DNA from 2 places in the Micromonospora sp. CPM1 genome. Region 2 is predicted to be linked to the other one. Evidence: predicted binding sites of a transcription regulator. Region 2 holds the regulator's gene; the other holds the start of a gene.
What was found. The regulator HspR, encoded in region 2, represses chaperone genes until heat shock. The targets are predictions, from matches to a motif close to TTGAGTNNNNNNNACTCAA.

Region 1 (14,954 bases), on a different contig from region 2:
GGCAACCCGTGTACGGCGGCAGCATCGTCGGCACCCCCGGCACCACCACCTGGCTGCGGCTGGCCCACCGGGTCGACCCCGTCAACGGCGAGCACGAGTTCCGGGCCGGGTCCAGCCGCGACGGGAAGCACTGGACGTGGGGCGCGGTGTGGACGTTCCCGGCGGACACGACGCCGCGGATCGGGCTGGTGGCGCACGGCGGCGCGACACCGGCGGTGACCGCGGAGTTCGACTACCTGCGCTTCCACCGCTGACACTCGGGGCCGTCCCCTGTCGTGGGGGCGGCCCCGGCTCAGCCGCCGGACCGCGGGCAGGCGGTGGTCAGCTCGCTGATCGTGCGGGTGTCGCCGTCGTAGCTGCGCGCCGCCACGAACGCACCGGCCGGCGGATGCGCCCCGGCGACCGCCCGGGCCCGGCGCCGATCGGCCGCGCCGAACCGCAGCGCCAGGCTCAGGTGCGGCACCCACCGGCCGGGCTGGTGCCACGAGTGCCCGCCGGACGCCTCGGCGAGCACGTCCCAGACCGCGCCGTGCAGCGCGACCAGCTGCGGCGTCGCCCGGACCAGCCACACCAGCGGCGCGCTGCCGTCGAGGACCGCCACCCGGCCCAGCCGTACCGGCAGCGGCAGCGCCGCGTCACAGAGGTCGGCGAGGCGCTGCTCGGCGCCGGGCGGGAACTCCTCGACCGAGGCGAGCGTGAGGTGCGGCCGGTTCGTCGGGTGCGTGTTGCGGGCCAGGCTGGGCAGCCCGGCGGCGGCGAGCCGGTCCCAGGCAGCGCGAACCGCCGCTTCCAGTTCGGGCGAGCAGAGCAGTTCGACCGTCCGCACGTGATCAGGCTAGTCGGCGTCAGCCGCCCGCGACGTCCCGTACGTCAGAGCCAGCCGGCCTCCCGCGCCCGCCGTACCGCCTCCGCCCGGTCGGCGGCGCCGAGCTTCTGCACACATGCGCTCAGGTGGTTGCGGACCGTGCCGGCGGCCAGGTGGGTGCGCCGGGCGATCACCGCGACCGGGGTGCCCAGCTCGGCCAGCCGCAGCGTCTCCAGCTCACGCGGTGTGAGCGGGCACTCCGGCAGGGTCAGCGCCTCGGCCGCGAGCGCCGGATCGACGTAACGCGCGCCGGAGTGCACCCGGCGGATCACGTCGGCCAGCGCGCCACCGGGGGCGCCCTTGGCGAGGAACCCGCGCACCCCGGCGGTGAGCGCCGGCCGGAGCTGGGCGGGCCGGCCGTGTCCGGTGAGGATCACCGGGGCGCAGCCGGGCAGCGCCCGGGTCAGCTCGGCGGCGACCTCGACGCCGCCGGGCGGCGGCATCTCCAGGTCGAGCACGGCGACATCCGGGCGGTGGGCCAGCGCCGCGTCCAGGGCGCTGCGCCCGTCGTGGGCGTGCGCGACCACCTCGATGTCCGGTTCCAGGTCGAGCAGGGCGGCCAGGGCGAGCCGGATCAGCTCCTCGTCGTCGGCCAGCAGCACCCGGATCACGGCGTCACCGGCACCGTCGCCACCAGGCTGAACACGCCGTCGGCGGCCTCGGCCCGGACCCGTCCGCCGGCCGGTGCGAGCCGGTCGGCCAGGCCGCGCAGGCCGCCGCTGAGCCGGTCCGGTCCGCCGTCGTCGCGGACGCCGTCGTTGCGTACGGTCAGCGTCACCACGCCGCCCTCCCGGGTGATCTCGATCCGGCACCAGCCGGCCCGGCTGTGCCGCAGCACGTTCGTCCCGGCCTCGCGCAGCACGGCGGCCAGGTCGGCGGCGATCGGCGCGGGCACCTCACCGTCCGGCGGGACCACAGTCGTGCGTACCCCGCTGGACCGCAGCACCTCCCCCACCGCGGCGGCCTGCTCGGCCAGGTCGACGGCACGGTAGCCGTGCACCGCCGCCCGGACCCGGGTCAGCGCCGAGCCGGCCAGCCGCCGCGCCTCGGCCGCCTCCCGGGCGGCCCGGCCGGCGTCGCGCGGCGCCAGCCGCTCCGCCAGCTCGGCCTTGAGCGCGATCACTGTGAGGTCGTGGCCGAGCAGATCGTGTACGTCCCGGGCGAAGCGCAACCGTTCCTCGGCCGCGGCCAGCCGCGCCTGGGCGGCCTGCCCCTGCCGGGCCTCGACGAGCAGGTCCCAGAACCAGACCTGCACCCAGGTGAGCGCGGCGATCCCGGCTCCCACCACGCCGGTGACCAGCAGCGCCGTGGGCACCGGCCCGCCCGTCGACCAGGTGACGGCGGCGGACACCGCGAGGACGCCGGCCGCCGCCACCGCCGCGACGACGGGCCGGAACAGCAGCGGCACCATGCCGACCAGGGACGCGCCCAGCCACGCCCAGGTGGGCCAGGAGCCGGCCGCGACCGGGCCGAGCAGCGGCAGGCTGAGCAGCGCCGCCACTGTGAGCGCGGCGTGCCGGGTCCGGCGGGCCGGTACGGGCAGCCACGGCGTGACGGCGGCGTGCAGCACCGCGATCTGGGCCGCGGTGAACGCGAGCAGCCCGGCGGCGCCGAACGCGACGCGTACCGGGTCGGGTTCACGGGTCAGGCCGACGACGGGCAGCAGCACGGTGGTCCACACGTTGGTGGCCAGCGACAGCAGGGTGACCCGCCGGGCCCGGCGCAGCCGGTGGTCGGCGGAATCGACTGTCATGCCCGCCGATCCTAGGGCGTGCGCCGGCCCGCCCGCCCCTGCGAGATGTCACGGCCGGATCGTGCGTTCCGCACGGTTTCCCGGTGACTGATGCGCCTTCTCCGGTGCGCCCGGCGGCGGCAGGGTCGGGGCATGACGGAGATGACTGTGGTCGTACCCCGGCGGTGGGCCGGGTGGGCGCGGACCCGGCACCTGGCCGGGATGGTGGTGGCGATGGTGGCCGGGATGGTGCTGCTCGGGCCGCTGTGGCAGGTGGGCGGCCGGCTGCTGGGCGGCGCGGCGGTGCTGGCGCGGCCGGACGTGGGCGCGCTGGTGATGGCGACGAACATGGCGGCGGGCATGGCCGGCTGGATGTGGTACCGGGGGGACGGCCGGGCCGCCACCGCGGAGATGTCGGCGGCCATGTACGTGCCGTTCCTGCTGCTGCTCCCGCCCTGGTGGGCCGGGTGGGTCGGGGACGACATGCTGCTGCTCGGCGGTCATCTGCTGATGGTCCCGGCGATGCTGCTGGTGGCGCTGCGGCACCGGCACGCGCCCGCGGCGCCGCCGCGCCGGCACCCGGTCGCCGCGGCGGTGGCGCGGGGGTGGCCGGCCGGGCTGGGGCTGCTCATGACCGTGGACATGTGGTTCGCGCCGACCGTCTTCGCGCCCTGGACGCTGCTGGTCCTGCCGGCCGGCTACCTGCTGATCGGCACCTGGCGGCGGCAGTGGGGCGACCGGCGCGCGCTGGCCGCGCAGCTCGCCGGGGCGGCCGTGTGGGGCGGCCTGGCGGTCGTGGCGACGACCGCGTCCGCCGAGGTCGCCGGGGTGCTCGTCGGGGTGGGCTGGCTCGTGCACGCGGCGTGGGACGCCTGGTACCACCGCACCGGCGCGGTGGTGCCGCGCGGGTACGCGCTGTGGTGCGCGGTTTTCGACGTCGGGGTGGGTCTCACCACGCTGCTGGCCGTCCTGTCCCGGTGATCCGGCGGGGGCACGGGGCCACGCCGGATCACCCGGAGGGGACGGCACAGGGGTGGCGCGGCGAACGTTTGCCCCGGTCGCCGCGACCGCCGCGCGGCGGTGATGAAAAACTTGTCGCATGACCGCCGCACCGACCCCGACCGACCCCGCCGTTCCCGACGACGCCGAGGACGCCTTCGCCTTCGCCGATCTCGGGCTCCGCACCGAGTTGCTGGGCGCGCTGTCCGCGCTCGGGTACGAGGAACCGACGCCGATCCAGCGGGAGGCCATCCCTCCGTTGCTGGCCGGGCAGGATCTGCTGGGACAGGCGGCGACCGGTACCGGCAAGACCGCCGCGTTCGCGCTGCCGCTGTTGCAGCGGATGCCGGTCGGCCGGGCCGAGGGCGACCCGGTGTCGCTGGTGCTCGTGCCGACCCGTGAGCTGGCCGTGCAGGTCTCCGAGGCGTTCCACCGCTACGGCAAGGACCTGGGCGCCCGGGTGCTGCCGATCTACGGCGGGCAGCCGATCGGCCGGCAGTTGCGCGCGCTCGACCACGGCGTGGACGTGGTGGTGGCGACGCCGGGTCGAGCCCTGGACCACATCGCCCGGGGCACGCTTCGGCTCGGCGCGCTGAGCACGGTGGTGCTGGACGAGGCGGACGAGATGCTCGACATGGGCTTCGCCGAGGACATCGAGGCGATCCTGGAGCACGCCCCGGCCGGTCGGCAGACGGTGCTGTTCTCGGCCACCATGCCGGCCCGCATCGACGGGCTGGCCCGGCAGCACCTGACCGACCCGGTCCGCATCCGCATCGAGCGGGAGCGGCCGGTCGCCGGGGAGGCGCCCCGGGTGCGGCAGAGCGCGTACATCGTGGCCCGGGGGCACAAGCCGGCCGCGCTGGGCCGGGTCCTGGACGTGGAGTCGCCGACCGCGGCGATCGTGTTCTGCCGCAGCCGCGAGGAGGTGGACCGGCTCACCGAGACGATGAACGGCCGGGGCTACCGGGCCGAGGCGCTGCACGGCGGGATGAGCCAGGAGCAGCGGGACCGGGTGATGGGCCGGCTGCGCGCCGGCACGGCGGACCTGCTGGTCGCGACCGACGTGGCCGCCCGAGGGCTGGACGTCGAGCAGCTCACCCACGTGGTCAACTACGACGTCCCGTCCGCACCGGAGTCGTACGTGCACCGGATCGGGCGGGTCGGCCGGGCCGGCCGGGAGGGTGTGGCGATCACGCTCGCCGAGCCGCGCGAGCACCGGATGCTCAAGACCATCGAGCGGGTCACCGGGCAGCGGATCGCCATCGACAAGATCCCCACGGTGGCGGACATGCGCACCCGGCGGCTGGAGCTGACCCAGGGCGCGCTGCGGGAGAGCCTGCTGGAGGACGACCTCGACCCGTACCGGGCGATCGTGGAGTCGCTCACCGACGAGTTCGACCTGGTCGAGGTGGCGCTGGCGGCGGTGAAGCTGGCGCACGAGGCGACGTCGCCGGGCTCGGACGACGAGGAGGAGATCCCGCAGGTTCCGGTCCGCGGTCCGCGCGAGGGCCGGCCGGAGACCGGCGGGCGGGGCGAGCGCCGCGGCCCGGGGCGCCCGCGTACCGGCGGCACCACCCAGGTCTTCATCGGGCTGGGCCGCCGGGCCGGGGTACGGCCGCAGGACCTGGTGGGCGCGATCACCGGGGAGACCCGGATCAACGGCCGGGACATCGGCTCGATCGAGATCGCGGACCGGTTCTCACTGGTCGAGGTGCCGCAGGGGGTGGCCGACGAGATCATCGCCGGGCTGCGCGGCACCACCATCAAGGGGCGCAAGGCGACGGTGCGCCGGGACCGCGACGGCGACGGTACGGGCGAGCGCCGCGACCGGGGCTACGAGCGGCGCGACCGCCGCTGAGCCCGGCGCGACCCGCGGGCGGACACGACGGCGCCCCGGCCACAGTGGGTCTGTGGCCGGGGCGCATCGGTCGTCAGGCCGCGGCGAGCGCCGGACCGTCCAGCGACTCCGTGTCGATCTCGGCCGGTCGCAGCGCCAGCGCGAGCACGTCCGCCACGTCGGAGAGGGTGTGCACGGTCAGCGCCTCCCGCACCTCGGCCGGCAGGTCGTCCAGGTCCGGCTCGTTGCGCTTCGGGATGATCACCTCGGTGAGACCGGCCCGGTGCGCGGCGAGCAGCTTCTGCTTCACCCCGCCGATCGGCAGCACCCGGCCGGAGAGCGTCACCTCGCCGGTCATCCCGAACTCGGGCCGCACCGGCCGCCCGGTCACCAGGGACGCCAGCGCGGTCACCATGGTGATGCCGGCGCTCGGGCCGTCCTTGGGCACCGCGCCCGCCGGGACGTGCAGGTGGATCCGCCGCCCGGCCAGGGCGTTCGGGTCCAGGCCGTACCGCCGTCCGTTCGACCGCAGGTACGACCACGCGATGTGCGCGGACTCCTTCATCACGTCGCCGAGCTGGCCGGTGAGCGTCAGCCCCGGCTCGCCCTCCATCGTGGTGGCCTCGATGAACAGCACGTCGCCACCGGCGCCGGTGACGGCCAGGCCGGTCGCCACGCCGGGCACGGCGGTCCGCTCGGCCGACTCCGGGGTGAACTTCGGCCGGCCCAGGTAGCGGGCCAGGTTGCCGGCGTCGACGTGCACCGGTGCGGAGTCCGCGGCGAGCGCGACGGCGACCTTGCGCAGGATCTTCGCGAGGGCCCGTTCGAGCTGCCGGACGCCGGCCTCCCGGGTGTACTCGCCCGCGATCAGCGCCAGCGCCTCGTCGGCGACGTCGACCTCGTCGGCGGTCAGCCCGGCCCGGTCCCGCTGCCGGGGCAGCAGGTGGTCCCGGGCGATGGCGACCTTCTCGTCCTCGGTGTAGCCGTCCAGCGCGACGAGTTCCATCCGGTCCAGCAGCGGGCCGGGGATCGCCTCGACCACGTTGGCGGTGGCCAGGAACAGCACGTCGGACAGGTCGAGGTCGACCTCCAGGTAGTGGTCGCGGAACGTGTGGTTCTGCGCCGGGTCGAGCACCTCCAGCAGGGCCGCCGCCGGGTCACCGGAATAGCCGGCGGCCAGCTTGTCGACCTCGTCGAGCAGCACGACCGGGTTCATCGAGCCGGCCTCGCGCAGCGCCCGCACGATCCGGCCGGGCAGCGCGCCGACGTAGGTGCGCCGGTGGCCGCGGATCTCCGCCTCGTCCCGGACACCGCCGAGGGAGACGCGGACGAAGTTGCGGCCCAGAGCCCGGGCGACCGACTCGCCGAGGCTGGTCTTGCCGACACCGGGCGGGCCGGCCAGGGCCAGCACCGCGCCGGAGCCGCGCCCGCCGACCACGCCGAGGTTGCGCTCCGCGCGCCGGTTGCGCACCGCGAGGTACTCCAGGATGCGGTCCTTCACGTCGGCCAGGCCGGCGTGGTCGGCGTCGAGCACGGCCCGGGCCGCGGCCAGGTCCGTGTTGTCCTGGGTACGCGTGCTCCACGGCATCTCCAGGACGGTGTCCAGCCAAGTACGGATCCAGCCCGCCTCGGGTGAGGCGTCGCTTGCCCGCTCCAGCTTGCCGACCTCGCGCAGCGCCGCCTCGCGCACCTTCTCCGGCAGGTCGGCGGACTCCACCCGGGAGCGGTAGTCGGCGGAGCCGTCCGGCTCGTCCTCGCCGAGCTCCTTGCGGATCGCGGCGAGCTGCTGGCGGAGCAGGAACTCCCGCTGGGACTTCTCCAGCCCTTCGCGGACGTCGCTGTTGATCTGCTCGGTGACCTCCTGCTCGGCCAGGTGTTCCTTCACCCAGCCGACGAGCAGTTCCAGCCGGGCGGTGACGTCCGGCGCGGCGAGCAGTTCGGTCTTCTGCGTCAGGCTGAGCCAGGGCGCGTAACCGGCCGAGTCGGCCAGCTCGGACAGGTCGGTCATCCGCTCCATCGCGTCGATCACCTGCCAGGCGCCGCGCTGTTGCAGCACGGACGTCATGAGCGCGCGGTACTCGCGGGCGAGTTCCCGGGCGCGGCCCGCCGGTGCGGGCTCGTCGAGTGCGGTCGCCTCGACCCAGAGCGCGGCGCCGGGGCCGGGCACGCCGGAGCCGATACGGGCGCGGGCCAGGCCGCGGATGACCGCCGCCGGCTCGCCGCTGGGCAGCCGGCCCACCTTCTCGATCGTGGCGACCACGCCGACGGAGCCGTACTCGCCGTCGATGCGGGGTACGGCCAGGAGTTCCTTGTCGCCGGTGGCGCGCGCCGCGTCGACGGCGGCCTGGGTGGTCGGGTCGAGGGTCACCGGGATGACCATCCCGGGCAGCAGGACGGCGTCGGTCAGAGGAAGTACCGGAAGAGTTGCCATCGAACACCTGCCATCACGTTGGTTGAGCGTGTCTGGCTCAAGTAACAAAACGTGTCCCTTGTTCCGGGTTGTGACCCACGCCACTCCGGAGCGCCTCGTTCCCGCGCCGCGCACCCAATGGCGGCACCGTTTACCGCGACCCGCCGAATGGAAACAGCGGGCTATTGTTGCGGAATTACCGCACGGTAGGTCAAACTCTTAGCCACACCCCGCCCGACACAGGGAGTAATGGCGATGGCAAGGAAAGTAATCACCGTTCTGACCGACGACCTCGACGGCGGAAAGGCCGATCGGACCGTCGAGTTCAGCCTGGACGGCGTGGCGTACACGATCGACGTCTCCGACGAGAACGCGGGCGTCCTGCGCAAGGCGCTGGATCCGTACATCAGCGCTGGCAGGCGAATCGGCCGGGGAGCGACCGAGGTCACCCGCGGCGCCCGCCGCACCACCCGGCCGAGCACCTCGGGAATGGACCGCGAGCAGAACCGCGCCATCCGCGAATGGGCCGCCAAGAACGGGTTCGAGATTTCCGAGCGCGGGCGCATCCCGGTGTCGGTGGTCGAGGCGTACAAGAACCGCTGACCGTCACCGGTTCACCGTCGGGCATCCCGGGGTCACGCTGAGAAATCGGTGTGGCCCCGATCGGCTTTCTGTGGTCGGCGCTTTTCATCCGGCTGGATACCGCCGGCACGAGATTTCTTCCGGGATCACCTCCCACCGTGCCCGTACGCGGGAACGGCAGCGGCCGCCCGGAGGAGTCCCCCGGACGGCCACGGCCGTTCGCCGGCTCAGTTGACCCGGATGCGCACCACGTCGATGGCGGGGGTCTGGTTGGCCCGCTCCATCATCGGGATGCGGTGCGAGCCGTCACCGGCCCAGACCGCGCACTGCGCCACGCCCGACTGCGCCAGGCCCGGAATCTGGATCAGCACGTCGTCCGGCTGGTCACCGCCCCGCCCGTCCTCGGTGGCGACGAAGAAGGCCGGCACGTCCTGCGGGTTCGGAGGCTGCCGGGTGCTGCCGAGCATCCGGCAGGCGGTGTGGAAGTGACCGCGTACCAGGCCCTGACCGTTGAGCAGCGAGCTCTCCAGGTAGTAGCCACCCTGGCCGGCGGCGAGGAAGCGGTCGCGCACCAGGTTCTTGGTGGTGACCCGGAGCGTGAACGGCTGGTTGCGCCGCACCTGGTTCGGGAACTGCGTGATCAGCAGCGACGGGTTGTTCGCCGCGGCGCCCACCTCACCGAACGCGGTGCTCACGCACCGGTTGCCGTTCTGGAAACCGTCGTGCGCCTGGAGCTGGCTGCCGGAGCAGTCCTTGGCGAGCACGTTCAGGCCGTTGCCGCCGCCGTTGTTCTGGCCACCGCCGTTGTTGTTCCCGCCGCCGTTCTGGCCCCCGTTGTTGCCGCCGTTCTGGCCGCCGTTGTTGTTGCCGCCGTTCTGGCCGCCGCCGGTGCCGGGAGTGTCGGTCAGCGCGCACTGGGCGAGCTGGTCCAGGCCCTGCGGGCGCTGGGCGACCCGGCCGATGGCGGTGGCGATCCGGTTGAGCGCCGCGGTGCGCTTGTCCGCGAGCGGACGCAGGATCGCGTTGTTGATGAAGTCGCCGCCGTTGCGGCCGTCCGCGGCGAGCCGCCGGTTCGCGTCGGCGATCTGCGACTCCAGCAGCGCCAGGGTGCGGTCCACCTCGGCGCGCGCCCGGTCGGGCACCTGCGGCAGCCGGCCGCGGACGTCCGGGCAGGCCACGGTCGGGGTGCCGGCGCCGGCGCCGCCCGCGTTGGTCTGCTGACACTCGGCCGGTGACATCTGGCCGTCGCCCCAGTGGCTGCGGACCCAGCGGCCGTTCTGCCAGGTACGGGTGGTGCTGCCCTGGCCGTTCGGGGCGGTCGCCCCCGGGCTCGCGGGCACGCAGGACGCCGACGCGGCGCGGGTGGTCGTCCGCCGGTCCTGGGCGGACGAGATCTGGGTGACGGCGACGATGCCGCCGAAGACCGCGAGCGTGCCGACAACCGCCAGCAACCGCTTGCTCCGCGCGTTACCGGATGACCGGCGCGCCCGTGTGGACCTGCGCATCGAATTGCTCTCCTTCTCGATCCGGTAGTTGACTGGTGATCCCGGCGGACCGACGAATTCGGGGTGTGAGATCACTGCGACGCTCGGTCGCACGTCAATGGCCGACGATGCCCTTTCCGCACCGTCTCCGCGCCGTCCGGGCGCGGCGGGGAAGATCTGCGTCCATTCCCGATGAGGTACGGAGCGCCGTCGGCGAAGGTTCAACCGGAGATCGGAAAAAATCGAAAGTCGCCGTCGTCGCCGGCGAGGACGGTTCAGTCGGCGCAGAGGTGATCGAAGGCGAAGCCGCCGTCGAAGGAGTCCCGCCGCGCGGCCAGCGCACGTACCCGCCGGAGAAGCTCGTCACGGTCCAGCAGGGACGGCGCGGCGGCGTCGAGGTCACGCAGCCGCTCCCCCAGCGCCACCACGGCCAGGTCCTCGGCGAGCCGGCCCGGGTCGACGCCGCAGGAGAAGCCGCGCGCTGTCAGCCGGACCCGCTCCAGCAGGCAGCGGCCGGGCCGCACCTCGGCCCAGGCCCAGCCCTCCGCCGGGCCGCCGGTCCAGCGCACGTGCAGGCCGCGCACGATCGGGTCGGCGATCCGGCCCGCCACGTACGCCTCGACCGCCTCGACCCGGGCCAGCGCGCCCAGGTCGTTCACCGGTCCCTGCCGGCCGTCCGGCAACCGGCCGACGATGTCCCGGAAGCCGACCGCGTCGCCGCCGTCCGGGTCGGTGCCGTCGGCGTAGGCCCGCGCGTCCAGCACGTACTCGGCGAACCGGCGGGCCTGTTCCGCGCCGCCCAGCGCCGGCGACTCGACGCGCAGCAGCGGCAGGCCGACGGCGACGCAGACGGCGTCGGTCAGCCGTTCCTCCCGCCGCGCGGGCGATCCGTCGCCGGCGGGCGCGGTGAACCGCACCGCGAAGCGCGGCAGCCCGGTGTCGGCGGCGCAGACCACCAGGTCGAGCGACGCCCGCCCGGCGGTGCTCCACTGGCTGCCGGTGACCCCCGGCGGGCGGCCCTGCACCAGCTCACCGAGCCGTCGCCCGGCGTGGCCGAAGTGGCCGGCACGGACCAGGGACGGCGCGACACCGGGCGGGATCGGCCGCAGCCAGGAGGCGGTCACGCTGCCTGTGCTCGTCATCTCGCCCCGATCCCCCTCGTCCGGTCGACGCCCGAGTGTAGGCGGTGCGGCAGGACCGGTCCGGCCGACCGGTGCGCTACCGCGCCCGTCCCTCTAGGCTCTGCCCGTGCCCAGCGGACGGACCCCGGAACAGTTCACCAAACGCAGTCTCGTCGCCGTCTCCCATGCCATCGAACGCGCCGCGCTCGCCGAGGCCGAGGACGGCCCGCTCGTCGTGCTCGCGCTGTTCCAGCGGCTGCCGTACTTCGCCCGGGAGCGCGAGGTCTACCGGCGCATAGCCGGCCGCGCCGCCGTGACGGTGGTGGCGATGGTCGGCGGACCGCCGCCCGACCTGCCCGAGGGCGCCTACGGCGTGGCGCTGGACGAGGCGGAGGCGCTGGCCGGGGAGTGGACGGTGGTGGCCCTGAGCCCGCGTTTCGGCGCCACACTCGTCGCGCACGACCGGGCCGACGTGATGCCCGCGCCGACGCTGGAGTCCGGCCGCCTGTTCGAGGGGCGCTGGGGGTTCCGCCGCGACGAGGCGCTGCACGAGGCGATCCGGCTGCGCGAACAGCTCGCCGAGCGGCTGCCCGCCGCGGCGCGTACCGCGCTGGACGAGGCGATCGCCCGGGTACGGGACATCCCGGCCGGGCCGGGCGAACCGCGCGCCGAGGCGGCGCTGCGGCTGCTGGCCCGCCGCGGCGACCGGAACGACCAGCCGGTCGAGCCGGCCGAGGCGATGCTGGACGAACCCGGCCTGGCCCGGTGGTCCGGCGCGGACGGGGTGACCGCCTCCGGCACGCTGCCGGTGGCGCTCGTCGGCCTGCGGGTGGACGCGCCGCCCGGCTCGCCGGAACGCTTCGGCCGCCGCGGTGTCGCCCGCGAGGGGCACGCCGTGCTCACCGCGATCACCGCCGTGCTGCGGCCGGTCGACCGCGCGCTGCGCGTCACCGAGAACGAGTTCCAGCTCCTCCTGCCAGGGCTCGACGAGCCGGCGGCGCTGGACGTGGTACGCCGGCTGCACGACGCCATCGGCGCGCTGGCCCGGTCGTACCCGTTCATGGCGTACACCGTGCACGCGGCGGTCGGGGTGACCACCCGGCGGCCGCTGCCCACCGCGGACCTACGCGCGGCGGTCGACTGGGCGGTACGCAAGGGCGTGCCGGTGGCGGGCCTGCCGACGGAGACCGCCGACGCCGTGGCCGCGCCGGCCCACTGACCGGCCGGTCCGGCCCGAGGGGAGGAGACGCGGTGCGGGTGGTGTCGCTGGTGCCGTCGCTGACCGAGGCGGTCGCGGCCACCCGCCCGGAGGTGCTGGTCGGGGCCACCGACTGGTGCACCCATCCGGCCGGGCTGGACGTCGCCCGGGTCGGCGGGACGAAGTACCCCGACCTGGACCGGGTGCTCGCGCTGGAGCCGGATCTGGTGCTGCTCAACGAGGAGGAGAACCGGCTGGCCGACGCCGAGGCGCTGCGCGCGGCCGGGGTGCCGGTCCGGGTCACCTTCCCGCGTACCGTGCCGGAGGCCCTCGACCAGCTCGGTGAGCTGGTGGTCGCGCTCGGCGCGCCGGCCGAGCCGCCGTGGCTGCGCGAGGCCCGCCGCGCGTGGGCCGCGCTGCCGCCGCCGGGACGGGTCCGGACCGCCGTGGTGCCGGTGTGGCGGCGGCCGTGGGTGGTGCTGGGGCGGGACACGTTCGCCGGGGACGTGCTGGCCCGGCTCGGTGTGCGCAACGGCTGGGCCGACGACGCGGACCGCTATCCCCGGCCGGGCCTGGACGAGCTGCGCGCCCGGGCGCCGGACCTGGTGGTGCTGCCCGACGAGCCGTACCGGTTCACCGCCGACGACGGGCCGGAGGCGTTCCCCGGCGTGCCGGCGGCGCTGGTGTCCGGCCGGCACCTCACCTGGTACGGCCCGTCGCTGGCCGAGGCCCCGGCGCTGCTCGCCGCCCAGCTCGCCACCGAGGGCCCCACCTGACCGGTGGGGCCCGGGCGGCGGCGCTCAGGCCACCGGGGTGGCGTGCACCGGGTCCAGTTCCATCAGCGTGGTGTCGTCCACGTCGTACCCGATCGCGTTGTGCACCGCGACCACGCCCGCGACCTGGGCGGCGAGACGGCCGGCCAGGTCGACGGCGCTGCGCCGGTCCAACCGCCCGTCCATGGTGACCTCGCCGCCGCGGACCTGGACGGTGACCAGGCCGTCGCGCACCGACAGCACCCGGCGCAGCACCTCGTGCACGACCTCCTCGCGGATCTCCGCGTCGGTACGCAGGTGCACGCGCAGCAGGTCACCGCGGGTGACGATGCCGGCCAGGCGGCCCAGGTCGTCCAGCACCGGGAGCCGCTTCACCGCCTCCTGGTCCATCAGCCGGGCCGTCGCCGCGAGCGACGCCCGCTCGTGGGTGGTGACCGCCGGGGCGGTCATCAGGTCCCGGGCGACGAGCGCGCCCGCCTTCTCCCGCGCGGTACGGCGTCGCCGCCCCTCGAAGACCCGCCGCTCGTCCGGGTGGCCGGACCGCTCCACCTTGTGCAGCAGGTCCGCCTCGGAGATCACCCCGAGCACGCGGCGGAACGAGTCCACCACCGGCACACCGCTGATCCGCTGCCGGACCAGCACGTCGACCACCTCGCGGTACGGGGTCTCCTCCGTCACCGTCGCGACGTCCCTGGTCATCACGTCGGCCACCTGCCACGTCCTCATCACGACCTCCTCGTGCCGGGCCTCCACCTGCGACGGTAGGCGGCCGGCGGGCGCCCTGGTCAGGGGCGGCGGACCGGCCGCGACGGGCCGACCGGACCGGGTACGGACGGGACCAATGACCCGGTCACGAGGGCACCTCTCGGCCCTGCTCCCGGACGCCGCGCGGCGGTGGAATGAATGTGCCACCGGGAAGCGCGGTGCGAGGCACAGGAAGGGACGTGGAGACAATGACCGCGACAATCGAGCGGACCCCCGCCGTCAAGCGGACCCCCGCCGCCACCATCGCTCCGGCGGCGCACACCGAGACCACCCGCCAGAAGGCCACCCGGTACGTCTGGGCCGGTCTGCGGCTCGCCCTGGGCTGGGTGTTCCTCTGGGCCTTCCTCGACAAGATGTTCGGCCTCGGCCACGAGACCCCGGCGAAGAACGCCTGGATCAACGGCGGTAGCCCCACCAAGGGCTTCCTCGGCAACGCCGTCGAGGGACCGTTCGCGGGCTTCTACCAGAACCTGGCCGGCGCGGCCTGGGCGGACACGCTGTTCATGGTCGGCCTGCTCGGCATCGGTGTCGCCCTGATGCTCGGCATCGGCATCCGGGTCGCCGCGGTCGCGGGCGGTCTGCTCCTGGTCCTGATGTGGACGGCGGTGCTGCCCCCGGCGAACAACCCCTTCATGGACGACCACCTCATCTACGCGGGCCTGCTGGCCGGCCTGGCCCTGGTGGGCGCCGGCAACACCCTCGGCCTCGGCCGGGTCTGGGCGAGGCTCCCCCTGGTCCAGCGTCTCCCCTGGCTGAAGTGACCAGCTCGCCCCGGGGCGGGCGTCGCCGACAGGCGGCGCCCGCCCCCTTTCGTGTCCCCGCCACGCCGGTGTGCGGGGACCGGCGCGTATCGGCCGGTCGCGATCCGGCAGGATCGACAGTGACCACACCGTCAGCATCCGAGGAGACCCGCTCATGGACAAGCCCGAGGTCGGCCCGATCGAGGGCGCGCCGCCCGCCGATCTCGTCGTCGAGGACATCACCGTCGGCGACGGCCCGGAGGCCCGCCCGGGCCAACTGGTGAGCGTGCACTACGTGGGCGTGGCCCACTCGAACGGCCGCGAGTTCGACGCCTCGTGGAACCGGGGTGAGACGTTCGAGTTCCCGCTCGGCGGCGGCCAGGTCATCGCCGGCTGGGATCAGGGCGTCGTGGGCATGAAGGTGGGCGGCCGGCGCCGGCTCACCATC
Region 2 (14,954 bases):
CCGCGCGGCATTTGTCCTAATATCCGCGCGGGCTCTCCCGTCCCGTCCGTCGTGAGGAGTGTGCCGGTGTCCGAACCAGAGGGTCCGCCCGGTACGCCCTTCCTCGGCCGGCACCGGGCGCTGCCCGCCTCCCCGTACCGCCGGGTCGTGGGCGCGCACCGCGCCCCCGGAACAGGCGGCCCCAGCCGCGGCTACCTGCTCACCGTGGCGTTGCTCGCCGGCACCGCGTCGATGCCGATCCTCGCCGCGATCAGCACCGGATCGGCCAGCGTCGGCAACAGCGCCCTCCCCGACACCAGCACCCCGTTCCTGCCGACCCCCTCGGTCGGCCCGGTGGTCATCCCGATGCCCCGGGGCACCCAGGCGCCGGCGCCGTCCACGCCCACGCCCGCCGTCGACGTGACCTCGGTGCCCCCGGCCCGGCCGGTGCTCCCGGCGGCGCCGGCCCTGCCGGACGACAGCGACCTCGGCTCCCGGCACCGGTCCCGCCCGGTCGCCGCGCCACCGCCGCCGTCCACGCCGGTCCGGCCCACCCCGGTCCGCCCGCCGCGCCCGTCGCCGGTGCCCTCGCCGACGCCGTCGCCGTCGCCGTCGGATCCGAGTACGCCCGAGCCGAGCCCGAGCCCCGAGCCGTCCGTCACGACCGCCGAGCCGACGGCCACCTCCGAGCCCTCGTCGGAACCGACGTCCGAGCCCTCCGGCCCATCGGGTACGTCCGGTCCACCGGATCCGTCCGGTCCACCGGACCCGTCCGGTCCCGCCGATCCGTCAGGTTCCGCCGGTCCGTCGAGTTCCGCCGATCCGTCCGGCCCGGCCAGCCGGTCGGTTTCCCACACCTGATGATCGACACCACTCCGGCGTAGTGGTGCAGTCCCGACGCGCCCGATGCAGCCACTTCGCCGAGCTGGTGTGGATCAACGAGGGTCGGGGGCACGCCCACTCGTGGCGGGTCGGGCTGGTCGGAACGTGGCAGCGCGTGATCGACACCACCACGGCGTGATGGTGTGGTTCCGGTCGGACTGATGCCGCCACCTCGCCGAGGTGGTGCCGATCATGCGGGCGCGAATGCCTAGGCCGGGTCGTCGGTGAGGCGGTGGCGGTTCGCCTCGATCCAGGCGTTCAGCGCCTCCGGGTCGTCCGGGTCCACCCCGTCCGCCATGAGCTGGGCCACCGCCGCGGTGGCCGGGCTGCGCCGCTCGCCGGTGCTGTAGAGCCGCGCGAACTCCGGGACCATCTCGGTGATCGCCTCGTCCGTCCGGGCGGCCGCCGACTGCGACAGCCCGCGCTGCCGGGCCGCGTACGCCGCCCAGGCGCGCAGCACCCGGGGCAGCATCGCCGCGTCGTCCATGTCCAGCACGGCCCGGCGGTGCACCCAGTCGAGCAGGAACAGCTCGGCGACCATCGGGCTCCACCGCATCGGGTCGGCGTCCGGGAAGCTGGCCGCGTGGTCGAGCAGCAGGCCGAGGCAGAAGTGCAGCGAGGCCAGCTCGCCGTCGGCCACCTCGGGCAGGCCGAACCGGGTCGCCTCGGGCGAGTCGAGGAAGGCGCGGACCAGGCGGGTGCGCTCCTCGTCGGTGGGCGGCGGCACGACCGCCGGACCGGCCGGCGGGGTCGGCCCGGGCAGTGCGGCGAGCCGGGCGCCCACGAGCGCCCGGTCGGTGGCGAGCGAGCCCTGCGCGGGCAGCTCGGCGAGGTCGTCGGTGACCGCCAGGTGGCGGCTCACCTCGGCGTGCATCCGGGCCGGGTCCTCGGTGCGGAACCAGGTGAACTCGTCCTCGGTGCAGATCTCCCGGGCCTGCTCGACGATCCGTCCGGCCGGGCCGCCGACGAAGACGTCCTTGGTGATGCCGATGTTGTGGTCGACGAGGGCCACCAGGGCGTGCTCCGGGCCGCCCTCCTCCTCGTCGTCGTACGCGAACGTGGCGAGGTAGGAGGTCTGGTCGCCGTACACGTCGCCGTAGGCCCAGGCGCCGGTGACGCGCACCCGGCCGAGCTGGCCGGCCCACGACGGGGCGTACGCGCCGGGCCGGACCCGGGCGGCGCCCTCGGCGTCGGGCACCAGGGCGGCGAAGACGGCCCGCAGTGTGGTCGCGGCGGCGCTGCGGCGCCGGGACGTGGCGGCGAGGAAGCCGGTGACGAACTCGCGGACGGCCTGCTCCCGGTCGTGCTCCGCGACGGCGTAGACGCTGCCCAGCAACGCGGCGCCGAGCATCTCCGCGTCCAGGGCCGAGTCGAGCCTCGTCACGTCGCGCGCGGCGTGCAGCACCGCGTCGTAGGGGGTCTGTGGCGTGGCCATGCATCGACCCTACGCCGCACCGGCCGCCCCCACACCGGTCAGCACGCCGGGTTCAGCGCGGTCCCGCCTCGCGCAGCGCCTCCCGGGCCGTGCCGTAGCGCGCCAGCACCGCCCAGACCGGGTCCAGCACGTACTTCTCCCCGACGCTGCCCACCGAGGTGAGCAGGCGCTCCTCGGCCCGCCGCCGGGCCCGCCGCGCGGCCCACCCCACCACCGGCCGGGTGACCGCCGCGACGAGCAGCCCGGCCAGCAGGCCACCGAGCAGCAGGACGGTGGGCCAGGGCACCACGCCGAGCGTCGGGTGTTCCAGCTCCGGCAGGCCGAGCAGGCGCAGCGCGTACCCCAGGACCAGCCAGGCCAGGCCGGCCAGCGCGGCAAGGGTGACCACCCACTGGATCACGCCCACCACCCGCCACCAGGCGGGCCGCCGGTCCATGCCCAGGTCGGTCGCGGCGACCGCGTGGTCGAGCGCGCCCGGCAGGTCGGCCTGCCGGGCCCGGGCCGCGGCGGTCACCGCGGCCGGCCACGGCGCCGGCAGACCGGCACCGGACCGGTCGGCCACCGCGCGGATCGCCAGCGTCAGCGCCGAGCGCTGCGCGGCTGTCGGATCGGGTACGGAGGTCGCCGCGACCAGGCTCTCCGCCGGCGCGTCCGGGTCCCGCCCGGAGAGGTGCAACCGGCGCAGCGGATCCGGCCGCAGCTTGCGCCAGCTCCGCAGCATCGGCCAGCCGGTGTTGCCGACCGCCCGGTGCCGGTACGCGCCCTCGACCGCCGCCGCCACCGTCGGCACCCCGGCCGCCCCGGCGAGGGCCCGGGTCAGCTCCTGTGCCGACGCGTCACCGGGCCGGGTGCGCGGCGGCTCCGGCCCCACGAGCGGTTCGAGATCGGCCACCACGGCGTCCACGTCGCCGGAGAGCCGGCGCAGCGCGGCCTGCCGTTCGGCGACCGTACGCTCCAGCTCGGCCCGCAGCCCGTCCAGCCCGTTCGGGTCCACCGCGACCGTCGGCAGCAGCGGCACCCCGCCCAGCCCGTCGGCGTCGAGCAGCCGGCGCAGGTCGTCGAGGACCTTCGGCAGCTCGGTCGGGTGCAGCCGGTCGGCCTGGTTGAGCACCACGACCGTGACGTCCTTGTGCCTGTGGAACTCGCGCAGGTAGCTGGTGTGGATCACGCGGTCGGCGTACTTCTGCGGGTCGACCACCCAGACCACGAGGTCGACCAGGCCGAGCAGGCGGTCGACCTCCAGCCGGTGGCCGTGCTGCACCGAGTCGAAGTCGGGCAGGTCGAGCAGGACGAGGCCGTGCAGGTTCGACTCGTCGTCGGCGTCCAGCGGGCTCTCCCGGACGAACCGGTGCCGGGGCAGCACCCCGACCCAGTCGAGCAGCCGGACCGCGCCGTCGAGCGGGCCCCACACGCAGGCGTGCGCGACACCTGTCGTCGGCCGGCGTACGCCCACCGGCGAGAGGTCGAGCCGCGCCAGCGAGTTGAACAGGCTCGACTTGCCGCTGCCGGTCGCACCGGCCAGCGCTACCACCGTGTGCCGGCCGGAGAGCGCGAGCCGGTCACCGGCGCGCTCGACCACCGTGTGCGCGGCGACGAGCTGGGCGTCGGGCACGTCGCCGTCCACCGCCGCGAGGAACCGCTGGATCGCGGTCAGCCGTTCGATCAGGGTGTCCGGGTCGACCCGCTGCTCACCCCGCATCGCCTCGCGCATCCGTCCCACGATGTTGCTCACGGTGCCTTCCTTGCTCGCGACTGCGGGGCTCGCAAAACCGGCTCACTCCTCGCGCTCACGGGGCCGGTCTCTGTTCGCGACTGCGGGGCTCGCAAAACCGGCTCACTCCTCGCGCTCACGGGCGACCGTCCTGCTCGGGGGCCGGGAACAGACCGCTGCGGTGCCGGGCCCGCTCGACCTCTACGGCGGCCCAGCGCAGCGCCGCACCGGCGTTGGCGGCCGGGCGCTCGGCCTCGGTGCGGCTCAGGTAGCGCGCGGCCTCCTCGGCCAGCAGCTTGCCGACCCGGTCGAGCAGGTCGACGCGGGCCTTGCGGGACAGGTTGCGGACCGCCTGGTCGCCGAAGATCGCCTGGAGCACGGTCTGCCCGGCCACCGCCGTGCCGGTGCCCGCGGCGACCTCCAGCCCGGTCGGGATGAACGCGGTGGAGGCGAACACGCCGATCATGACGGCGAGGCCGGTGGCGTTGACCGCGTACGCGGCCGTGCGGGCCACGAACCGCCGGTCGCCGCCCTCGACCCGGACCAGCTCCAGCACGCCGCGCTGCCAGTCGCGGACCAGCTGCTCGGCCCGCTGCGGCAGGTCGGCCGAGGGATGGGCCAGGTCCGGCTCCAGCAGCGCCGCGCCCGCCGGGTGCGCCTTCCAGCCGGTGTACGCGTTCTCCGCCGCCTCGGCGGCCACCCCGCGCAGCAGCGTGACGAGCTGGGACTCGATCGCGGTACGCAGTTCCGAGGCGGGAGCGGGCCGCCCGGTGACCGCCGCGACCACCCGGTCGCGCAGCCGCCCGATGCGGGCCTCCAGCCCACGGAAGAAGTCGCCGGTGCCGATGAACTCCTGCCACCGGGCCAGTACCTCGCCGCGCAGCAGCCGGCCGTCCTTGAGCCCCTGGTCGACGCTCCGCTCCGCGCTCCGGTACGCGGCCTGGACCCGCTCGTCCAGCGCGTCGGCGGCGGTGACCTGCTCGTCGGCGGCCTCGGCCAACGCCTCCACCACCGGGTGCAGCGCGGCCAGCGCGCCGTCGAGCGTCTGCCGGACCACCACGGCGCGGGCCTCGGCGTCGCCGGCGAGCCGGGCGAACCAGTCGCTCAGCGGCGCGGTGATCCGGTCCGGCAGCAGCCCCTGCCCGTCCACCCAGGTCTCCGGGAGCACGAACAGCGGCGAGGCGCCCAGCTCCTGCTCGGCGAGCATCTCGGACAGGTGGGTGGCGACCTCGTCGGCGGCCTCCGGGGGAACCCGGTCCAGCACCATCGCCACGGCGGTGCCCCGGGCGCGGGCGCTGCGGAGCAGCTCCCAGGGGACGGCGTCGGCGTACCGGGCGGCGGTGGTGACGAACAGCCAGAGGTCGGCGGCGGCGAGCAGTTGACCGGCGAGCGCCCGGTTGGCGTCGACCACCGAGTCGATGTCGGGCGCGTCGAGGAACGCCAGGCCGGGCGGCAGCGCCGGTGCGGTGACCAGGTGCAGGGTGCCCGGCTGCTCGCTGGGCTCGGTGGTCCGGGTCAGGCCGGGCAGCAGCTCGCCCTGCCGGAACCAGGCCGCGTCGGTCGGGCTGCACACCAGCACCGGGGAGCGGGTGGTGGGGCGGAGCACGCCCGCCGCGCTGACCCGCGCCTTGACCAGGCTGTTGACGAGCGTCGACTTGCCGGCGCCGGTGGAGCCGCCGACGACCACCAGGAGCGGCGCGTCGAGCCGGGCCAGCCGGGGCAGCAGGTAGTCGTCGAGCTGGTCGGTGAGGCTCGCGGCGGCGTGCCGGGCCGGCTCGGCGGAGGGCAGGGTCAGCGGGAAGCGGGCCGCACTGATCGCCGCGCGCAGGCCGGTGAGCGCGGCGGGCAGGCCGTCGGCGGCGTGAGCAGGCTGGTCGTCGCCCGTGGTGGCTCCGGTGCGGGCTGCGACGGCGGGCGCGCCGGCACGGGTGGCGGAATCGCCATGCGTCGTCACCGCTAAAGCGTGCCCGACCGACGCAAGGTAAGACAACCAGACAGTAGTAACGGTCGGGTTGCGCCGGGTCGGCTCAACCTCGACTTGCGGATTGGCGATCGCGTGGCACTATTGAGTCAAGTTCACTCAACTTATGGTGCGGTCGCTTCCGGGCGACCCGCCGAGCAGGCCGTCTGACCTGCTCACCCGTTACGAAGCGAGGAAGCGAACATGGCACGTGCGGTCGGCATCGACCTCGGCACGACGAACTCCTGCGTCAGCGTTCTCGAGGGCGGTGAGCCCACCGTCATCGCCAACGCCGAGGGCTCGCGTACGACTCCCTCGATCGTCGCGTTCGCCCGCAACGGCGAGGTGCTCGTCGGTGAGGTCGCCAAGCGCCAGGCGGTGACCAACCCCGACCGGACCATCCGGTCGGTCAAGCGTGAGATCGGCACCAACTGGACCGTCGACATCGACGGCAAGAAGTACACCCCGCAGGAGATCTCGGCGCGCACGCTGATGAAGCTCAAGCGGGACGCCGAGGCGTACCTGGGCGAGCAGATCACCGACGCGGTGATCACCGTCCCGGCCTACTTCAACGACGGGCAGCGCCAGGCCACCAAGGAGGCCGGTGAGATCGCCGGCTTCAACGTGCTGCGGATCGTGAACGAGCCGACCGCGGCGGCCCTGGCGTACGGCCTGGACAAGGGCTCCAAGGAGCAGACCGTCCTGGTCTTCGACCTCGGTGGCGGCACCTTCGACGTGTCGCTGCTGGAGCTGGCCGAGGGCGTGGTGGAGGTCAAGTCCACCAGCGGTGACAACCAGCTCGGTGGTGACGACTGGGACCAGCGCATCATCGACCACTTGGTGAAGACGTTCCGCGGCGAGCACGGCATCGACCTCTCGCAGGACAAGATGGCCATGCAGCGGCTCAAGGAGGCGGCCGAGAAGGCCAAGATCGAGCTGTCCGCCGCCACCACCAGCAACATCAACCTGCCGTACATCACCGCCGGCTCGGCCGGCCCGCTGCACCTGGACGTGACGCTCAGCCGCGCCGAGTTCCAGCGCATGACGCAGGACCTGCTGGACCGCTGCAAGGGCCCGTTCGAGCAGGCCGTCAAGGACGCCGGCATCAAGATCTCGGACGTCGACCACGTCATCCTGGTCGGCGGCTCGACCCGTATGCCGGCCGTGACCGACCTGGTCAAGCAGCTCACCGGCCGCGACCCGAACAAGGGCGTCAACCCGGACGAGGTCGTCGCCGTCGGCGCCGCCCTCCAGGCCGGTGTGCTCAAGGGCGAGGTCAAGGACGTCCTGCTGCTCGACGTGACCCCGCTGAGCCTGGGCATCGAGACCAAGGGCGGCATCTTCACCAAGCTCATCGAGCGCAACACCACCATCCCGACCAAGCGCTCCGAGGTGTTCACCACCGCCGACGACAACCAGCCGTCGGTGCTGATCCAGGTGTTCCAGGGCGAGCGGGACATCGCCGCCTACAACAAGAAGCTCGGCACCTTCGAGCTGACCGGTCTCCCGCCGGCCCCGCGCGGCGTGCCCCAGATCGAGGTCACGTTCGACATCGACGCCAACGGCATCGTGAACGTGCACGCCAAGGACCTGGGCACCGGCAAGGAGCAGAAGATGACGATCACCGGCGGCTCCTCGCTGCCGAAGGACGACATCGAGCGGATGCGCCGGGACGCCGAGGAGCACGCCGACGAGGACAAGCGTCGCCGTGAGGAGGCCGAGACCCGCAACGTGGCCGAGGCGCTCCAGTGGCAGACCGAGAAGTTCCTCGCCGAGAGCGGTGACAAGCTGCCCAGCGAGAACCGTGACCAGCTCAACGAGGCGCTCGGCGAGCTGCGCAGCGCCCTCGGCGGGCAGGACATCGAGAAGATCAAGTCCGCCCACGAGAAGCTGGCGCAGGTCTCCCAGCAGGCGGGCTCGCTGCTCTACGCCCAGCAGCAGGAGGGCGAGCAGACCGCCCCGGGCGCGGCCGGGCCGGGTGCCGGCGCGGGTGCGGCCGGTGGCCCGAAGGCCGGTGGCGACGACGACGTGGTCGACGCGGAGATCGTGGACGAGGACAAGAAGTGACTTCCGGTCCCGGACACGATTCGCACGGCAGAGGGATGAGGTAACCGCATGACGGACAAGCCACGAGCGGCCGACCCGGGTGCCACCGGGTCGGCGCCGGGCGCCGGCAAGGACACCGGCGACGAACCCCGGGTCGTCATCCGCGACAAGCGCAAGCTCGGCAAGGTGACCGAGCAGCCGGCGAACGACGCCTCGGCGGCCGACGCGGCCGCCGACGCGCCCGCCGAAGGGCTGGTCGAGGAGGCCGAGGTCGTGGTCGACGAGATCGGCGGCGAGGCCGAGGTCGGCGGTCCGACCGTGGTCGACTCGCCCGCCGAGCCGAAGGGCGGGACCGGCACGGACGCGCCGCTCGGCGCCGAGCTGGAGTCGCTCCGCACCGACCTGGAGGAGCGCACCCGCGACCTCCAGCGGGTGACCGCGGAGTACGCCAACTACCGCAAGCGGGTCGACCGGGACCGCAACCTGGTCCAGGAGCAGGCCACCGGGGCTGTGCTCACCGCACTGCTGCCGATCCTCGACGACCTGGACCGGGCCCGCGAGCACGGCGACCTGGTGGGCCCGTTCGGCAGCGTGGCCGAGCAGCTCACCGGCGCGCTCACGAAGTTCGGCCTGACCGCGTTCGGCGAGAAGGGTGACCCGTTCGACCCGACCCGGCACGAGGCGGTGGCGCACCAGACCTCCGCCGACGTGACGGAGCCGACCTGCGTACAGGTCATGCGGCGCGGCTACCAGCTCGGCGAGCGGCTGCTGCGGCCCGCCATGGTCGCGGTCGCGGACCCGGAGTAGTGCCGACCCGTGACGTCCCGCCCGCCCGCACCGGGCGGGCGGGACGACCGGGATTCGACCCGTGGAAGGGGGTGGACCGGTGAGTTCCAAGGACTGGATCGAGAAGGACTACTACGCCGCGTTGGGCGTGGACAAGTCCGCCTCCTCGGACGAGATCAAGAAGGCGTACCGCAAGTTGGCCCGGGAGTCGCACCCGGACCACAACCCCGGCGACACCGGCGCGGAGGAGCGGTTCAAGACCGTCTCCGAGGCGTACGCGGTGCTCGGTGACGAGAAGAAGCGCCGCGAGTACGACGAGATGCGCTCGCTGTTCGGCTCCGGCGCCTTCCGGCGCAACGCCCGCGGCGCGGGCCAGCCGGGCGGGATGCCGTTCGACGTCTCCGACCTGTTCGGCGGCGGCGCGGGCGCCGGCGACAACCGGTTCAGCGGCGGCGGCTTCACCGACCTGTTCAGCTCGATCTTCTCCGGCGGCGGAGGCGGCGGTGGTCCGGCGCGTCCGCGCGGCCCGGCCCGTGGCCGGGACGTGGAGACCGAGGTGGCGCTCGACTTCGAGGACGCGGTACGCGGCGTCACGCTGCCACTGACGCTGCGCGCTCCCGGGGTCTGCGACACCTGCCACGGCAACGGCGCGAAGCCCGGCACCCAGCCGGTGGCCTGCCCGGTCTGCCACGGCGCCGGGGTGACCACCCGCAACCAGGGGTCGTTCAGCTTCTCCGAGCCGTGCCGCAACTGCCAGGGCGTCGGCACGATCGTCGAGGAGAAGTGCCCGGAGTGCCACGGCACCGGCGGGGTCACCAAGACCCGCACGCTGAACGTGCGCTTCCCGGCCGGTGTGGCCGACGGGCAGCGGATCCGCCTGGCCGGCCGGGGTGAGCCCGGCGAGCGGGGCGGTGCGGCGGGTGACCTGTTCGTACAGGTGAAGGTCCGCCCGGACGAGCTGTTCGGGCGTACCGGGGACGACCTGACCCTGACCGTCCCGATCACATACGCCGAGGCGGTTCTCGGCACGGACCTGCGCGTACCGACCCTGGACGGGACGGTGACCCTGCGGGTGCCACCGGGTACGCCCAGCGGGCGGGTGCTGCGCGCCCGCGGCAAGGGCGTCGTACGCAAGGACGGCCGCGCCGGTGACCTGCTGGTCACACTCGACGTGGTGGTCCCGGCGAAGGTGTCGGACGAGGCGCGGGCGGCGCTGGAGACCTTCGCGGCGCAGACTCCGCCCGCCGCGCGGGAACATCTGGACGCGCGGGTACGTCGATTCAGTTGAGGTCGGCAGCGGAGGTGAGCGGGCATGTCGGAGGAGTACGTCGGCTCGGGTGACCCGGCCTACGAGGCCAAGGTCTTGATGATCTCGGTGGCCGCGCGGATGGCGGGGATGCACCCCCAGACGCTGCGCCAGTACGACCGGCTGGGCCTGGTGCAGGCCGGCCGGGCGTCCGGTGGCGGTCGCCGGTACAGCGTCCGGGACGTGGTGCTGCTCCGCGAGGTGCAGCGGCTCAGCCAGGACGACGGGATCAACCTGGCCGGGGTCAAGCGGATCATCGCGCTGGAGCGGCTGCTCGAAGAGGCGCAGCAGCGGGTGGCCCGGCTGGAGGCGGAACTCGACGCCGCGTACCGGCGGATCGCCGAGCTGGAGTCGCTCGGCGGCTTCCCCCGTGGCGACCTCGTGCCCACCAACCGCACGTCCACCGCGCTCGTCGTCTGGCGTCCGCGCCGCGCTCCCGACCGCTGACCTCGTACCTGAAGGCCGGCGCGCCCCGCTCCCCCGGGGCCGCGCCGGCCTTCGTCGTCCCCCGGGCGGTTCGCGGGCCGGGTCAGGGGAAAGCGGCGTACGGCAGGGTGGGGTCAACTACGCTTTTCCGCAGGGGGCAAAAGCCCCAAAGCGGATTCCGGGCTGGCGGGGGGAGTCATGACGGAACCGGCGAAGAAGGTGGCCGAGCGCGCGGAGGAACGGCTGGAGAAGGTGGCCGAGAACGTCCGCGAGCGGTTCGACCGGGTCACCGAGGGACGCTTCAGCGACAAGGTCAAGGAAGGGCGCTTCGCCGACCAGACGGACCACGGCGTGGACCGGGCACGGGACGACGAGCGGCGCAAGAAGCAGGGCGGGTCGACCTGACGATCCGCCGACGTGCGGGCCGGGATCCACGGGGGATCCCGGCCCGTTCGCCGTGCCGAGGCTGTTCAGGGCGGCCGTCAGAGGCGGCGGTTCTCGCGGACCAGGCCGCCCTCGCACCAGTCCCGGTAGACGAAGAGATCCGGCCGGGCGAGCAGCACCCGGCTGTTGTGCGCCCAGTTGCGCATCAGGTCGTCGCCGGACTTCTCGGCCTGCTCGACCAGCTTGCGGAACCGGCGCTTGGGGTGGGCGCGGAAGTTCGTCCGGATGCCGTCGGCGGCGTAGATGTAGAGGCAGTGCAGCGTGAACCGCCGCGCCGGGCAGCCCTGGTCCATCGCCAGATCGAACAGCGTCTGCACCAGGTGGTCACCGGCGACCAGCAGGTCCCAGTCGGGCGGCATCGAGGTCAGCGGCACCGAATCCGGTTGATAGGCCCACGCCCGAAGCTCGGCGGGCGAGGGATCGACCGGATTGGCGAAGCCGCGGAACGTCTCTTCCTGCACGCTCACCGGCCGACCTTCCGCTTGCGCTGGCGGGGGCGCAGGCCACCCGCGGACCCTGGCTGCTGGGCCGAAACGTTAACGCGGTTGGACGGAGCAGGGGTAGACCTTCCCGGGATCAATTTGACAACGCCGGGCCGGATCTGCCCCACGGCTGATCCGGCCCGGCACCGTGTCAGTCGCCGGAGGCCAGGGGTAGCGGCGCGGGCGGCCGTGCGGCGGCGGCGCGGCTGCGCAGCCACTGCTTGAACCATGGGGTGTCGGGCAGCCGGGCGAGCAGCGGCCCGGTCACCACCGTGATCAACACGTACGCGGTGGCGAGCGCGGCGAGCTTCGGCTCCACCGGGTAGATGGCCGCGACGGCCAGCCCGGCGATGACGATGGAGAACTCGCCGCGCGGAGTCAGCGCCAGGCCGGCCCGCCAGCGGCCGGGCTCGGCGATCCCGGCCCGGCGGGCGGCCAGGTAGCCGGTGGCCACCTTCGTCGCCATGGTCACCACTGCGAGCAGCAGCGCGGGCAGCAGTACCGGCGGCATGTCCAGCGGGTTGGTCACCAGCCCGAAGAACACGAAGAAGACCGCGGCGAACAGGTCACGCAGCGGGGAGAGCAGCTCGGTGGCGTGGTGCGCCACCGGCCCGGACAGCGCGATGCCCACCAGGAACGCGCCGACCGCCGCGGACACCTGGAGCTTGGCCGCGACACCGGCGACCAGCAGGGTCAGGCCGAGCACCCCGAGCAGGAGTGCCTCCGGATCCTTGGCGGAGAGCGCGGCGGAGATCAGGTGGCCGTACCGGATGGCCACGGCCAGCACGACGACCACGGTGAACACCGCGACGGCGAGCGCGATGCCGCCCTTGACCAGGCCGACCCCGGCGAGCAGCGCGGTGACCAGCGGCAGGTAGAGGGCCATCGCCAGATCCTCGATCACCAGGACGGAGAGGATCACCGGGGTCTCCCGGTTACCGACCCGGCCCAGGTCACCGAGCACCTTGGCGATCACGCCGGACGACGACACCCACGTGACGCCCGCGAGCACCACCGCCGCCACCCAGCCCCAGCCGAGCAGGAGCGCGAAGGCGAACCCGGGCAGCGCGTTGAACACCGCGTCGATCAGGCCGGCCGGCGCGGCGGACCGGAGGTTGCCCACCAGCTCGTTGGCGCTGTACTCCAGGCCGAGCATGACCAGCAGCAGGATCACGCCGATCTCCGCGCCGACGGCGAAGAACTCCTCGCTGGCGTTGAGCGGCAGCAGACCACCGTGCCCGAACGCCAGGCCGGCGAGCAGGTACAGCGGGATGGGCGACACGCCGAAGCGACGGCTCAGCCGGCCGAGCAGGCCGAGCAGGAGCAGCAGCGCACCGACCTCGATGAGCAGGATTGTGGTTTCGTGCATACGCGTCAGCCGTCCGGATCGGTCTCGGCGAGGATCGCGGTCACGCCGTCGAGCCCCTGACGGGTACCGACCACGACGACCACATCGCCGGCCTCGAACCGGAAGGTGGGATCGGGCGAGACGTTCACGGCGCCCTGACGCAGCACGGCCACGATTGACGCGCTGGTCCGGGTGCGCGCCTTGGTGTCCGCGAGCCGCTTGCCGACGTACTTCGACCCCGCCGGGATGGCGATCTGCTCGGTCAGCAGCCCGGCGGCCTGCTCGCGCAGCCCGGAGAGCTGACCCAGCATCAGCGACGCGCCGAGGATGTCGGCCAGCGCCTCCGCCTCGTCGTCGGTCAGGGGTATGTCGTGTTGGCAGGAGTCGGGATCGTCCGGGTCGTAGAGGACCAGGTCGCGACGGCCATTGCGGTGGGAGACCACGCCGAGCCGGCGGCCGGACTCCGTCATCAGGTCATGACGTACGCCGATCCCGGGCAGGGCGGTCTGTTCGACACGTACTCGCACGCGGGTGAGGCTACTCCGGGCGCGCACGTGCTGTTTCCGGGGCCGAACCACAGACTGGTCGATGCGGCTCGGGCGGCTGGTCTAGTCCCGTTCGGCTACGAACACGCCGACGCCTTCGAGCGTTTCGGTGAGGCCGGTCGCGCGCAGGATCATCATCGCCTTGCCGACGACGGTGTCGGAGACGCCGTATTCCTTGCACAGTTGGGCGCGGCTCGGCAGCTTGGTGCCGGGTGGCCACTCTCCCGAATCGATCTTGCTCTTCAGTTCGTCTGCGAGCACTTGGTACTGCTGCTTGGGCATACACACTCCCCGGATGGCACGCCCATTCGACCATGCAACCACCTCCAACCTCAAGCAATTGTGGGTCGGTCGTTGACCTACGACTGGTACCGATTGTAGGTTGCTGACGAACGCTCCCGGATGGCACCTGGAGCTTTCCCGGGTCGGGGCGGGCATCCCCCGTGGCTCGTCCCGACCCCCGTCCTCCGCGAGAAGGGACAGTGTCGTGCGCAATCTCCTGCGAATACGTCCGAAGCGGCGGAAGGCGGGCCCGCCCAACTCCGCGCCGGTCGGCGCCTACCGCTCCGCGTCGTACCTTCCGCTCCGGCCCTGGCAGGTGCGGGGCCACCGCTTCGCGACGTGCCGTCGAGGGCTGGACCCGGCCGAGGTCGCGGCGTTCCTCGATCGCGTCGCCGGGGACCTCGCCGCCGCGTACGCCGAAGTCGCCCGGAGCCGTGAGGAGACGGCCCGGATCAAGAGCGCGTTGCGCGAGTGGCAGTCCCGGCAGGCCCCGTCGATGCGCGATCTGGCCGGGCGGCCGTGACCGGGCGGTACGTGATCCATCTGCCGGTGCGCGCGGCGGACCTGGCCCGGGCGAAGATGCTCGGTCGCACGGCCGGCCGGTCGTTGGCCTTCCTCGCGGTGGTGGAGCTGGGCGGGATCACCGTCTCGGCGGAGGACGACCAGGCCGTACGCCATTGGGTGTTCTGCGACCGCAAGCTGGACGGCGGCCGGCGTTGCGTGCTGCGCGCCGACCACGAGACCCCCTGCCTGGCCCGCCTTCCACGTCGCTGACCGGCCGGGCCGGAGGACAGTGACTCAGGTCACACGGGTGGAGTTGAGCGGAATAGACTCAACTCTGGTTGTGTCATGTCCAGTGGACACGCCGATCCGGGGGAGCCCATGAACACGGAACGTCTCACCACCAAGAGCCGCGAGGCCATCACCGGTGCCGTCGCGCTGGCGAACCAGCGCGGTCACGCCACCGTGGAGCCCTGGCACCTGCTGCTGTCACTGCTGGACACCGAGGGCTCGACCGCCGCGGGCCTGCTGCGCGCCGTCGGGGCCGACCCCGCCGAGCTGCGCCGCGTCGCCCAGCGCTCCGTCGACGCGCTGCCCGCCGCGCGCGGGTCGAGCATCGCCGAGCCGACGCTGGCCCGCGAGTTCGTCAACGCCATCGGCGCCGCCGAGCAGATCGCGCGGCCGCTGGGCGACGAGTACACCTCCACCGAGCACCTGCTGGCCGGGCTCGCCCGGGTCGGCGGCGCCGTCTCGGTCGCGCTGAAGAACTCCGGTGCCACCGAGGAGAACCTGGTCGCGGCGTTCCCGACCGTCCGGGGCGG

Region 1: the regulator HspR is predicted to act here: its motif matches at 7,887-7,905, upstream of lon (endopeptidase La).

Annotation. Positions count from the first base shown of each region.
Region 1 covers NZ_JAMHIU010000005.1:169,728-184,681, forward strand. The annotation lists gene M8C11_RS08395 (family 43 glycosylhydrolase) at 1-254, shown strand, start outside; gene M8C11_RS08400 (2'-5' RNA ligase family protein) at 293-826, opposite strand; gene M8C11_RS08405 (response regulator transcription factor) at 871-1,476, opposite strand; gene M8C11_RS08410 (sensor histidine kinase) at 1,473-2,618, opposite strand; gene M8C11_RS08415 (hypothetical protein) at 2,751-3,578, shown strand; gene M8C11_RS08420 (DEAD/DEAH box helicase) at 3,697-5,454, shown strand; gene lon (endopeptidase La) at 5,528-7,864, opposite strand; gene M8C11_RS08430 (Lsr2 family protein) at 8,099-8,446, shown strand; gene M8C11_RS08435 (hypothetical protein) at 8,653-9,930, opposite strand; gene M8C11_RS08440 (DUF2726 domain-containing protein) at 10,185-11,051, opposite strand; gene M8C11_RS08445 (DICT sensory domain-containing protein) at 11,158-12,249, shown strand; gene M8C11_RS08450 (helical backbone metal receptor) at 12,282-13,004, shown strand; gene M8C11_RS08455 (CBS domain-containing protein) at 13,029-13,727, opposite strand; gene M8C11_RS08460 (hypothetical protein) at 13,946-14,527, shown strand; gene M8C11_RS08465 (FKBP-type peptidyl-prolyl cis-trans isomerase) at 14,682-14,954, shown strand, end outside.
Region 2 covers NZ_JAMHIU010000014.1:141,771-156,724, forward strand. The annotation lists gene M8C11_RS18890 (hypothetical protein) at 192-641, opposite strand; gene M8C11_RS30275 (hypothetical protein) at 866-1,000, shown strand; gene M8C11_RS18895 (hypothetical protein) at 1,070-2,296, opposite strand; gene M8C11_RS18900 (GTPase) at 2,349-4,007, opposite strand; gene M8C11_RS18905 (ABC transporter) at 4,144-5,961, opposite strand; gene dnaK (molecular chaperone DnaK) at 6,172-8,034, shown strand; gene grpE (nucleotide exchange factor GrpE) at 8,083-8,820, shown strand; gene dnaJ (molecular chaperone DnaJ) at 8,900-10,087, shown strand; gene M8C11_RS18925 (heat shock protein transcriptional repressor HspR) at 10,112-10,552, shown strand; gene M8C11_RS18930 (hypothetical protein) at 10,730-10,936, shown strand; gene M8C11_RS18935 (hypothetical protein) at 11,014-11,442, opposite strand; gene M8C11_RS18940 (cation:proton antiporter) at 11,609-12,826, opposite strand; gene M8C11_RS18945 (cation:proton antiporter regulatory subunit) at 12,832-13,332, opposite strand; gene M8C11_RS18950 (winged helix-turn-helix domain-containing protein) at 13,414-13,632, opposite strand; gene M8C11_RS18955 (DivIVA domain-containing protein) at 13,838-14,155, shown strand; gene M8C11_RS18960 (hypothetical protein) at 14,152-14,406, shown strand; gene clpB (ATP-dependent chaperone ClpB) at 14,515-14,954, shown strand, end outside.